Regions from separate parts of the Acidovorax sp. LjRoot117 genome, predicted to be linked through region 1. Evidence: predicted binding sites of a transcription regulator. Region 1 holds the regulator's gene; the other holds the start of a gene.
The links. The regulator FNR, encoded in region 1, switches genes on or off when oxygen is low (the NO sensors DNR and NnrR bind a similar motif). The targets are predictions, from matches to a motif close to TTGATNNNNATCAA.

Region 1 (5,580 bases):
ATACCGGTCGTTGACCAGCTGCACGATGGACCCCGGCGGGTACACGCCCATCATGCGGATGAAGGCCCCCAGCACGACGGAGTCGAACTTGGACTTGAGCTGCGCGAAGATGACCGACAGCGCCTCGTGCGGCGTGAGTGCATCCACGCCGTTGGCGGGGTTGCACATGCGGTCGTAGCGGTTGACCAGGGCCAGCACCTGGCTGGCGCGCCCGAGGTCCGGGCCCGACAGGCGCAGCGGGAACCCGCTGCCGTCGACCATTTCATGGTGCCGCGCCACGGCGGTGAGCACCGTGTCCGGAAAGCCCATGCGCATGGCGAATGCCACCGACTCACCCACATGGGTCTCGTAGCGCGAGCGTTCCATCGGGATCATCGACGGCGTGACCTGCCGCAGGTTGGGCGGCAGCTTGAGCTTGCCCATGTCATGGATCAGCGCCGCGACGCCCAGGTCGTGCAGCTCCACGCTCTTCATGCCCAGGGCGCGGCCCAGCAGCAACGAGATGACCATGACGTTGATGGGGTGCAGGGCATTGCGCTCGCCCACGCCCTCGGACAGCAGCCGGATCACCGAGTCGCCGTTTTCCAGCAGCTCGGACACGCAGCCCGACACCAGCGCATCGCCCTTGGTGCGCGCCTGGTCCGGGTGTTCGGACACCACGCGCTCCATGGCCTGGTACTGGCGCGTGGCCTCGCCAAAGCGCTGGTCGCAGGCGGCCAGGGCGCGGTTTTGCGCCTCCAGCAATGCCCGCCTGCGCAGCGCCTCGGGGTCGGCCGCGGGGGTGCCGCCCGCCGCGTCCACCCCGGGGGCGGCGGGCGCGGGCATTTCGGGCACGCGCCAGGCCGCAGGCACCAGCTCGCGCTGGTCGGGGTCGCTCTTCTTGGGAACGTAGCGCACCTCGGTCAGGCCGAGCTCGCGCAAGGTGGCGATCTGCTCGATCGACGCCACGCGAAAACTGCTGACCGGAAACGGATGGTGCATCCAGCCCACATCGAGCTGGATGTACATGCCGACCCGCAGTTGGCTGATGTCGATGAGGATGGAAGAGTTCACTTCAAGGGCGCGAAACATGGAGACGTGAATGCCACCAATAGTTACACAGATTATCGCCCTAAGCCTGCGTGATCAATTCGTTGCTGCCGCGCAGACGCGACACCACAACACTTCATGCCGCACGCCCTGCCGCTACAGTGCAGTGATTACCCGCACGGGCCGCCGTGGGGGGCCGGCTGCCGCACCGCTCCCCCGCGGCACCTGACCCCGCAGCACTTTTCACGACTGGCTACCGGCACCAGAGGGACGGCTTGTAGACCAGATCCATCCAGAGCGCCCAGCCGGCCACCGCGCAGAGCAGGCCGCCGGCCACCCGCGTGCCCCCATCGGCGCGCCAGGTACGGAGCCGCGCCCGGAGCCGGCCCCATGCCCAGGGGCCGGCGGCCAGCCAGAGGCCGCTGCCCACGCCAAAAAGCGCCATGGCCAGCGCCCCTTGCACCGGACCGCCACTGAGCGCGGCCACCAGCAAGGCCGAATACAGCAGCCCGCAGGGCATCAGCGCCCACAGGAAACCCGCCAGCAGCACGCCCCCCGGGGCCTGGACCAGCGGGCGCACACGCGCCCACACCGCCCGGCCCGCCTGCTCCACCCACTGCGGCTGGCGTGCCTGCACCATGAGCATCAGGCCCCAGGCCATCACCGCCACATGCGCCAGGGTCCAGGCGGGGCGCAGCGCCATGGTGTGCTGGGTCAGCCATGCCAGGCTGTCCATGGCCAGGGCCGCGAGGGCGCCTGCCAGGGCATAGCCCGCCAGCCGGCCCGCGTGAAACGCCGCCGTGCGCTGCACCACGCCGCCGCGCGGCAACCACCGCACCGGCTGCGCCACGGCACCCGCCGCAGGCCCGCCCCCCTGCCCCACCAGCGCCCCACAGGGCGCCGCACACATGGCCAGGCAATGGGACCCGCCGGCAAGGCCCATGAGCAGAGCGGTCGAAGCTACCGTGAGCAGCATGGTGGGCAAGCGCCTGAAGGCACCCCGTGGGCGCGGGCGGTGAGGCCGGGCATCAGATGATGCGCGAGAACCGCGCCCGGTTGCGGTCGGCCTGCAGATAGCGGTCGAACACCATCGCGATGCCGCGCACGAAGAACCAGCCCATGGCGGTCACCGCGATGCCGTCCTGGCGGATCTGCACCAGCCCCTGGTCCGCCATCTCCTCCAACTGTTCGATCTCGGCCGCGAAGTAACGCCGAAAGTCGACGAGCCACGCCTGCTCCAGCGGCTCGAACAGCAGCTCGCCCTGGCACATCAGCGCCATGATCACGGCGCGGCGCACCAGGTCGTCGCGCGTCAGCGCCAGGCCGCGCACCACGGGCAGCCGGCCCTGGTTCAAGAAGTCGTAGTACTCGTCCAGGGTCTTCGCGTTCTGGCTGTAGGTGGCACCCACCCGGCCGATGGCGGATACCCCGAGGCCAATGAGGTCGCAGTCGGGCTGGGTGCTGTAGCCCTGGAAGTTGCGGTGCAGCCGGCCCTGGCGCTTGGCCACGGCCAGCGCGTCGTCGGGCAGCGCAAAGTGGTCCATGCCCACGTACACGTAGCCTGCGGCCATGAAGGCATCGAGCGAGCGCGACAGCATCGACACCTTGGCCCCGCCCATGGGCAGCTCGGCCGGGACGATGCGGCGCTGCGGCTTGAAGCGCTCGGGCAGGTGCGCGTAGGCATACAGCGCAATGCGGTCGGGCCGCAGTTGCACCACCTGGGCCAGCGTGCGGTCGAACGACTCGGGCGTCTGGCGCGGCAGGCCGTAGATGAGGTCGACGTTGATCGACTCGAAGCCCAGCGCGCGCGCCGACTCCACCAGCGAGAACACCTGCTCCGCGGGCTGGATGCGGTGCACGGCCTTCTGCACCTCGGGGTCGAAGTCCTGCACGCCGAAGCTCAGCCGGTTGAAGCCCAGCTCGGCCAGCACCGCCAGGCGACTGGCATCCACCGTGCGCGGGTCCACCTCGATCGAGTACTCGCCGCCCGGCGCGAGCGTGAAGCTGCGCTTGAGCATGGCCATGAGCTCGCGCAGCCCGTCGTCGGACAGGAACGTGGGCGAACCCCCGCCCAGGTGCAGCTGGCTCACCACCTGCCCGGTACCGCAGTGGGCGGTGTGCAGGTCGATCTCGCGGCTCAGGTAGCGCAGGTAGACATCGGCGCGGTCATGGTGCTTGGTGATGATCTTGTTGCACGCACAGTAGTAGCACAGCGATTCGCAAAACGGAATGTGCACGTACAGGGACAGCGGCAGCGCCTTGGCCCCGGTGCCCGCGCGGCGCTGCTCCAGCGCAAGCACGTAGTCGTCCTGCCCGAAGGCCTCGACGAAGCGGTCGGCCGTGGGGTAGGAGGTATAGCGGGGCCCTGGCACATCGAAGCGGCGCAGCAGCTCGGGCGAAACAGCAGTCATTGGAAGCATCCTTGCGTACGTTGCCACTGTGCCGTAAGCTGTTCCTCGCGTCCTTGATCTACGTCAAGTGATGTCACCAGCCGACCAGCGACAATTTGATGCATGTCAGTCGCCCACCCCCGGTCCGCAGCGAAGCCTCGCCACCACGGGGTGCAACGCCCGAACCCCAACCAGCTGTACCTATGAACCCGCTCACCATGAAAGTCGCCTGCTCCAACTGCAATCTGCGGGAGCTGTGCATGCCTGTCGGCCTGAGCGATGAGCAGTTGCAGCGCATCGACGAGGTCGTGGCCACCCGCCGCAAGGTCAAGCGCGGCACCACGCTGTTCCGCAACGGCGAGACCTTCACCTCGCTGTATGCCATCCGCACCGGCTTCTTCAAGACCTGCGTGGCGACCGAAGACGGCCGCGACCAGGTCACCGGTTTCCAGATGGCCGGGGAGATCATCGGCCTCGACGGCATCGTGAACGACCAGCACACCTGCGATGCCGTGGCGCTGGAAGACGCCGAAGTCTGCGTGATGCCATTCGACCGCATCGAAGAACTCTCGCGCGAGGTCACGGCGCTGCAGCACCACGTGCACAAGATCATGAGCCGCGAGATCGTGCGCGAGCATGGCGTGATGCTGCTGTTGGGCAGCATGCGCGCCGAAGAGCGGCTGGCCGCATTCCTGCTGAACCTGGTGCAGCGCCTGCACGCACGGGGCTTCTCGCAGTCCGAGCTGGTGCTACGGATGACGCGCGAAGAGATCGGCAGCTACCTGGGCCTCAAGCTCGAGACCGTGAGCCGCACGTTCTCCAAGTTCGTCGAAGAAGGCATCGTCGAGGTCAAGCAGCGCCATGTGCGCATCCTCGATACCGACGCACTCAAGCGCATCGTGAACAGCCAGCAAGCCTGCCACTGAGCACCACCACAGGCCAGGACTTCGGCGCCGGCTTCGAGCCGGCGCTGTCGTTTTCAAAACGCCGTTTTCACCACACGCTGGCTCGGCACACCTCGGCACATCAGGAGCACGATGTCTTGCGGCAATCGTCAGGGCGCTCCCCCGGCGGCACGGGGCAGCGGTTCAGCTCGAACGGCGACATCGCCAGCAGCGTGGTCAGCGCGCTCGATGCCATCGTGACGGCCCAGAACGCGAAGAACGCGAGGGTATAGACCCCCTCGCGCGACAGTGCCAGGGGCTGGCCGAACCAGTGCAGGTCGTGCGGATCGACCAGGGCAAAGACCAGCATCTCCATCACGCCGGCCATCAAAAAGGCGGGCCAGGCAATCCACATCAGGCGTTGCGTCCACATACTTGCAGTCTCCTTCGCGGGGCGAGCGGGCACGGCGGTACCGCAGGGGCCGCCGGTGCTCGCCGGTGTTGTTGTTGTCGTCGTCGCAGCCGGTCAGCCGGTGGGCGACTCAACGCGGCTGGTCCTGCACCGGCGTGGCGGCGTGGTTGCGGCCCTTGACCGCGGGCGCCAGGCTCTTGGATGGGTTTTCCAGCGTCTTGTTGATCTCGATACCCTGGCGGTAGTAGTCCTCCGCCACCACCGGGTCGGGGCGCGAGATGGCCAGCCACAGCGTGACGAAGCCGGCCACGATCACGATGGCGGGCCCGGCGATGACCAGCCAGACGTGGCCGAACTTCCACCACGGGGCGGCGGCGGGCGCGGCGCCCGGACCTGTGGAACTGGCAGAGATGGCTGGGCCGTTGCGGCCGATGGCGGGATTCGATGGCATGTCAGTACTCCTTGCAAATCTTCTCGGGCGGTGCAGCGCCTCAGCGCGGCACCAGGAAAACGGATTTCTCGGTCACATGGGCGGCTCGGTCCACCGCCTGCACGTCAAACTGCACCGCGTGCGAGCCCGGCGCGGCCGATCCGTACGGAATCTGCAGCCGCACCGCCACCCAGCGGGATTCCGCGGCACCGATGTCCACCTCGGCCTCCGAGGCCACTTCGAGCGCGGTCAGCCCGCGGGCGGCGATGCGGTAGCGCTGCGGCCCCTCGGTCGCATTCATGATCTGCAGGCGGTAGATGTTCTCGAGCTTGCCCCCGGCCACGATGCGTGACAAGGCCGCACGGTCGCGCACCACATCCACCTTCAGCGGTGTGCGCGTGACCAGGCTGGCCAGCATGGCAAGACACAGCGCTG
Region 2 (5,580 bases), 450 kb from region 1:
TTCCTGCTGCATTACCAGGCGCAGATCAGCCAGTTTGACGGCATGGTGGGGGCCGAGGCGCTGGTGCGCTGGCAGCACCCCGAGCGGGGCCTGGTGTCGCCGGGGGAGTTCGTCCCGGTGGCGGAGGCGTCGGGCATGATCGTGCCGCTGGGCGCGTGGATCTTGCGCACCGCGTGCGTGCAGCTGGTGCAGTGGGCGCAAAGCCCGGTGACTGCCCACTGGAGCCTGGCCGTGAACGTGAGCGCGCGCCAGTTCCGCCACCCCGACTTCGTCGACGATGTGCTGACCATGCTCGAAGAGACCGGCGCCGACCCGCAGCGCCTGAAGCTGGAGCTGACCGAGACCCTGCTGCTGGACGACGTGGAAGACACCATCCTGCGCATGACCACGCTGCGGGCTTTGGGCATCCGCTTCTCGCTCGATGACTTCGGCACGGGCTATTCCAGCCTGGCGTACCTCAAGCGGCTGCCGCTGGACCAGCTCAAGATCGACCAGGGCTTCGTGCGCGATCTGCTCACCGACGCCAACGACGCCAGCATTGCGCGCGCCATCGTCACCCTGGCGCAGACCATGGAACTGGGCGTGATCGCCGAGGGCGTGGAGACCGCCGAGCAGCGCGACATGCTGGCCAGCCTGGGCTGCCACGTGTGGCAGGGCTACCTGTTCGGACGGCCGGGCCCGGCCAGCGCGCTGCTCGCCGTGCCCGAGATCGTGTTGGCCTGAGAACATCGTCGTCGCCTTCTTCGCTGTCTTCGCTGTCTTAGCGGTGGTGGCCTCGGGCACGGCCGGCATGGCGCGGGATGCGGGGTCTGCAGGCCTGGGCATCTTGCGGCTGGTCGGCCCGTCTGTCGCCATTGGATGACATCGCTGCGCGGCGCGATGCAGTAGGGTCAAGGGCGCTTGATGGTCCAGCCCATGGGTGGCCCTGGTGCACGGTTGGCGTGCGTGGCGCGTTGAACAACAAGGAGCACCCGATGACAAACACCACAACCCCCACGATGACCTCCGGTCTTCGCCTTTTCTTTTCTGGCGCCGCCGCTGCGCTGCTGATGGCTGTGGCGGGCGGTGCGCAGGCACAGGGCTACGTCAACGCCACCGTCGGCGGCGAACTGGCACCGGGTGTGTATGGCCGCATCAACATCGGCAACGCGGCACCGCCACCCGTGCTGTACGCCGAGCCCGTGATCATCCACCGCCCTGCGGTCGTGGTGCCCCGCGCGCCCATCTACATGTACGTGCCGCCCGGCCATGCCAAGAACTGGGGCAAGCACTGCGGCCGCTACAACGCCTGCAACCAGCCGGTCTACTTTGTGCAGGAGCCCCCACCGCGCCGGGGTCCTCCCCACCATCGCGGCCCGCACGGGCGCGATGACCGCCGCTGGGACGACGACCACCGCCATGGCGGCAAGCACGACCGGGACCGTGGACGTGATCGCCACGGCGACGACGACCGGGGACGCGGCCACGGCAAGGGGCACGGGCACGGCCACCGCGATTGAGGGGTGAGCTGGCGGCCTGAAGCGCCCAGCGCCCTTTCCAGCCTCCCGCGCCTTCCTGAGCCTATAGGCCTGGAAGGCGCTGCCATTTGCGCCAGCGCAGACGCTGCGAAGGTGGCAGCGGTTAAGCTCGGGCCTCTATGGCCCAAGTCACTTTCTCACCCCCGTTCACCACCCCTTCGGACGTTGCCAATCATCTGAGCCAGCGCGGCTATGCCGTGCTGTCCCCGGCCGATGTGGCCCACTTCATCGGCGGCGACTTGCCGGCGTTGATGGCGCTCAATCGCGACTGGGACAGCCTGCCGCCCGATGAATTTCTGAAAGACGGCGGACGCTACCGCCGCCGTCGCCACGCGTGCTTCGTGGTGCAGGGCGGGCAGGTGCAGCAGGTGCCGCACCGCGCCCACTGGCAGCCGGTGGAATACAACGCGCTGCACGGCGGCATGGAGCGCTGGTTCGCGCCCATGGAGCCCGCCACCGTGGCCCAGCCCGCATGGCATCAGTTGCTGGCGGCTCTGGCCAACGTCTCCGACGCCGTGTTTGCAACCAACGCCAATGCGCCGCAGCCCTGGTTCGTGGAGGCGCACCAGTTCCGCATCGACACCACCGACGGCATCGGCCGCCCCACGCCCGAAGGCGCGCACCGCGACGGCGTGGACCTGGTGGCCGTGTTCCTGGTGGGGCGCGCGGGCATCAAGGGCGGCGAGACGCGGGTGTTTGAAGCCCATGGCCCGAGCGGCCAGCGCTTCACCCTGACCGAGCCATGGTCGCTGCTGCTGCTGGACGACGCGCGCATGATCCATGAGTCCACCCCCATCCAGCCGGTGGACGCTGCGGGCCACCGCGACACGCTCGTGGTCACCTGCCGGCGCGGCAACTTCCAGGGTGCGGACGTGGTGGGGACGGTGCCGGCGGGCGGCTGACCCGGCCAGGCCTGCGGGATGCTGGCCGGCGCAGCGTCAAACCCTGCGGGCTCGCGGGAATGACTGCGCCGCATTTGATGCGAATCAAGATGCAAGGTATGGTGGACGTTCACACTGGCGTCAGACGGGCCCGCCACAAGCCGGCCCATCCCCCTTTCCATCCACTCCAAGGAGAAGCACCATGTTCAAGCACATTCTGGTTCCTGTAGACGGCTCGGAGACCTCCGCACTGGCGGTGTCCAAGGCCGCCGCCCTGGCCAAGACCTTCGGCAGCGCAGTGACGGCGGTGTATGTGGTCGACCCCTATCCCTTCACCGGCGTGGGCGCTGATTTCGCCTACGGCCAGGCGCAGTACATCAACGCCGCCACCGCAGAGGCCAACACGGCGCTCGAAGCCGCCCGCAAGGCCATGGCCGAAGCGGGCGTGCAGGTGACCACCGTGGTCGGCGAAGGCCATGCCGTTCACGACGGCATCCTGCGTGCGCTGGAGAGCACCGGCGCCGACCTCATCGTGATGGGCTCCCACGGCCGTCGCGGCCTGGAAAAGCTGGTCCTGGGCAGCGTCACCCAGCGGGTGCTGGGTGTGGTGCACATCCCCGTGCTGGTCGTTCGCACCTGATCACCGCAAACAGCACCGCCCCATGACAAACGGCTCCCAAGGGAGCCGTTTTTCGTTGGAATTCTTGACAACGCCGCCCATCGCCACAGCCATGGAAACTGGCACGCCCCCAGGCCAGTGCACCCGTGGAACTGGCTTTGCCAGGCCACTGGGTGCGTCCCCCTTGGGGGGAAGGCGCGAAGCGACTCAGGGGGACTTCCTGTTCTCCAGGCCACCGGGTGCGTCCCCCTTGGGGGAAGGCGCGAAGCGACTCAGGGGGTTACTCTATTTTCGCGCCAGAAGCTTCAACGATCCCCTTCCATTGCACATACTCGGTCTTGAGCAGCGTGCCCAGCTGCGCTGGCGACATGGCTTCGGGCTCCGCGCCTTGCGCGTGGATGGCGGCCTTCATGTCGGCGGTGGCCAGCAGCTTGTTGACTTCGGCATTCACCGCGGCCACCACGTTGGCAGGCGTGCCTGCGGGTGCGAACACGCCGTACCAGGTGCTCACGTCAAAGCCCTTGAAGCCCGACTCGGCCACGGTGGGCACATCAGGCAGCGACGAGCTGCGCTTGGCCGACGTGACCGCCAGTGGGCGCAGCTTGCCGGACTTGATCTGGCCCATGGCCGAGGGCAGCGACGACACCAGCAGGTCCACGTTGCCCGCCAGCGCATCCATCAGCGCGGGGTTGGAACCCTTGTACGGGATGTGGCTGAGCTTCACGCCCGCGGCCTTCTCGAACAGATCGCCCGCCAGGTGGATGGACGTGCCGTTGCCGGGCGAGCCGTAGGTCACGGTGCCGGGCGCGGCCTTGGCGGCGGCCACCACGTCGGCCAGGCTCTTGTACTTGGAGTTCACGCTGGTGGCGATGACCACGGGCGTGTAGGCCACGTGGGCCACGGGCGTCAGGTCCTTGGTGGGGTCCCAGGGCAGGTTCTTGTACAGCCAGGGGCCGATGACCAGGTTGTCCTTCTGGCCCATCACCAGGTCGTAGCCGGTCGGGGCGGCCTTGACAGCCTCGCCGATGCCGATGGTGCCGCCGGCGCCGGCCTTGTTGTCGGCCACCACGGTCCACTTGGCGCTCTCGGTGAGCTTGGTGGCCACCAGGCGCGACAGGATGTCGGTGCCGCCGCCGGGCGGGAAGGGCACGATCAGGCGGATGGGCTTGTTGGGGTAAGCGCCGGACGCGGCCGGGGTGGCGGCCGTCTGGGCCTGGGCGGTGGCACCCATCGCCAGGGCGAGCGCGGTGAAGGAAGAAAGCAGGGTGCGAATCATGGTCAGATATGTCTCCGTCGGTTCAATGAAATGGGCGGGCGGCGTTGCCCATGTGCATGGGCCGCGCGCCGCTCTGCCGGTCTTGGTGCCAGCACCCGGGGATGATCGCTGATCCGCCGGGGGCCCTGCCTTGCCAATCCAGGGTGGCAGCATCGCCGCTGGCGATGGCTGCCGCACCGGGCGGCGAACGCATGGACTACATGCGCTCGAAAATCGCGGCGATGCCCTGGCCGCCGCCGATGCACATGGTCACCAGCGCGTAGCGGCCCTGCACGCGCTGCAGTTCGTGCAGCGCCTTCACGGTGATCAGCGCGCCGGTGGCGCCGATGGGGTGGCCGAGCGAAATGCCCGAGCCGTTCGGGTTGACCTTGGCCGGGTCCAGGCCCAGGTCTTGGGTGACGGCACAGGCCTGCGCGGCAAACGCTTCGTTGGCCTCGATCACATCGAGGTCCGCCACGGTGAGGCCGGCCTTCTTCAGCGCCGCCTGCGTGGCCGGCACCGGGCCGATGCCCATGTACTTGGGGTCCACACCCGCGTGGGCATAGGCCACCAGGCGGGCCAGAGGCTTGGCGCCGCGCGCCTTGGCGGCACCGGCTTCCATCAGCACCAGCGCGGCGGCGGCGTCGTTGATGCCCGAGGCGTTTCCGGCCGTCACCGTGCCGTTTTCCTTGGCGAACACGGGCTTGAGCTTGGCCATGTCGGCCAGCGTGGCGCCGGGGCGAAAGTGCTCATCGGTCGCGTACGACACGTCACCCTTCTTGCTCTTCAAGGTCACGGGCACGATCTGGTCCTTGAAGTAGCCGGCGGCCGTGGCGCGCTCGGCGCGGTTGTGGCTCTCCACCGCCAGCTGGTCCTGCTGCTCGCGGCCGATGCCCCACTTGGCGGCGATGTTCTCGGCCGTCACGCCCATGTGGATGTTGTGGAAGGGGTCGTGCAGCGCGCCGATCATCATGTCCACCATCTTGGTGTCGCCCATGCGGGCGCCCCAGCGCATGTTCAGGCTCGCGAACGGTGCGCGGCTCATGACCTCGGCACCGGCGCCGATGGCGACGTCGGTGTCGCCCAGCAGGATGGACTGGCTGGCGTTCACGATGGCCTGCAGGCCCGAGCCGCACAGGCGGTTGACGTTGTAGGCAGGAGTGCCCTCGCCGCAGCCGCCGTTAATGGCCGCCACGCGCGACAGGTACATGTCTTTGGGTTCGGTGTTGACCACATGGCCGAACACCACATGGCCGACGTCCTTGCCGTCCACGTTGGCGCGCGCCAGCGATTCCTTGACGACCAGGG

Region 2: a site for FNR is predicted at 2,494-2,507, ahead of ACSQ3D_RS08080 (universal stress protein). Genes of this name have one in related genera too.

Annotation. Positions count from the first base shown of each region.
Region 1 covers NZ_CAXUPO020000002.1:141,470-147,049, reverse strand. Annotated here, with positions in the region: gene ACSQ3D_RS06080 (HD-GYP domain-containing protein) at 1-1,071, opposite strand, end outside; gene ACSQ3D_RS06075 (sulfite exporter TauE/SafE family protein) at 1,283-2,005, opposite strand; gene hemN (oxygen-independent coproporphyrinogen III oxidase) at 2,058-3,440, opposite strand; gene fnr (fumarate/nitrate reduction transcriptional regulator Fnr) at 3,623-4,345, shown strand; gene ACSQ3D_RS06060 (hypothetical protein) at 4,446-4,736, opposite strand; gene ACSQ3D_RS06055 (FixH family protein) at 4,846-5,166, opposite strand; gene ccoG (cytochrome c oxidase accessory protein CcoG) at 5,207-5,580, opposite strand, start outside.
Region 2 covers NZ_CAXUPO020000002.1:593,953-599,532, forward strand. Annotated here, with positions in the region: gene ACSQ3D_RS08065 (EAL domain-containing protein) at 1-723, shown strand, start outside; gene ACSQ3D_RS08070 (hypothetical protein) at 975-1,499, shown strand; gene ACSQ3D_RS08075 (2OG-Fe dioxygenase family protein) at 1,637-2,419, shown strand; gene ACSQ3D_RS08080 (universal stress protein) at 2,601-3,038, shown strand; gene ACSQ3D_RS08085 (tripartite tricarboxylate transporter substrate binding protein) at 3,298-4,293, opposite strand; gene bktB (beta-ketothiolase BktB) at 4,490-5,580, opposite strand, start outside.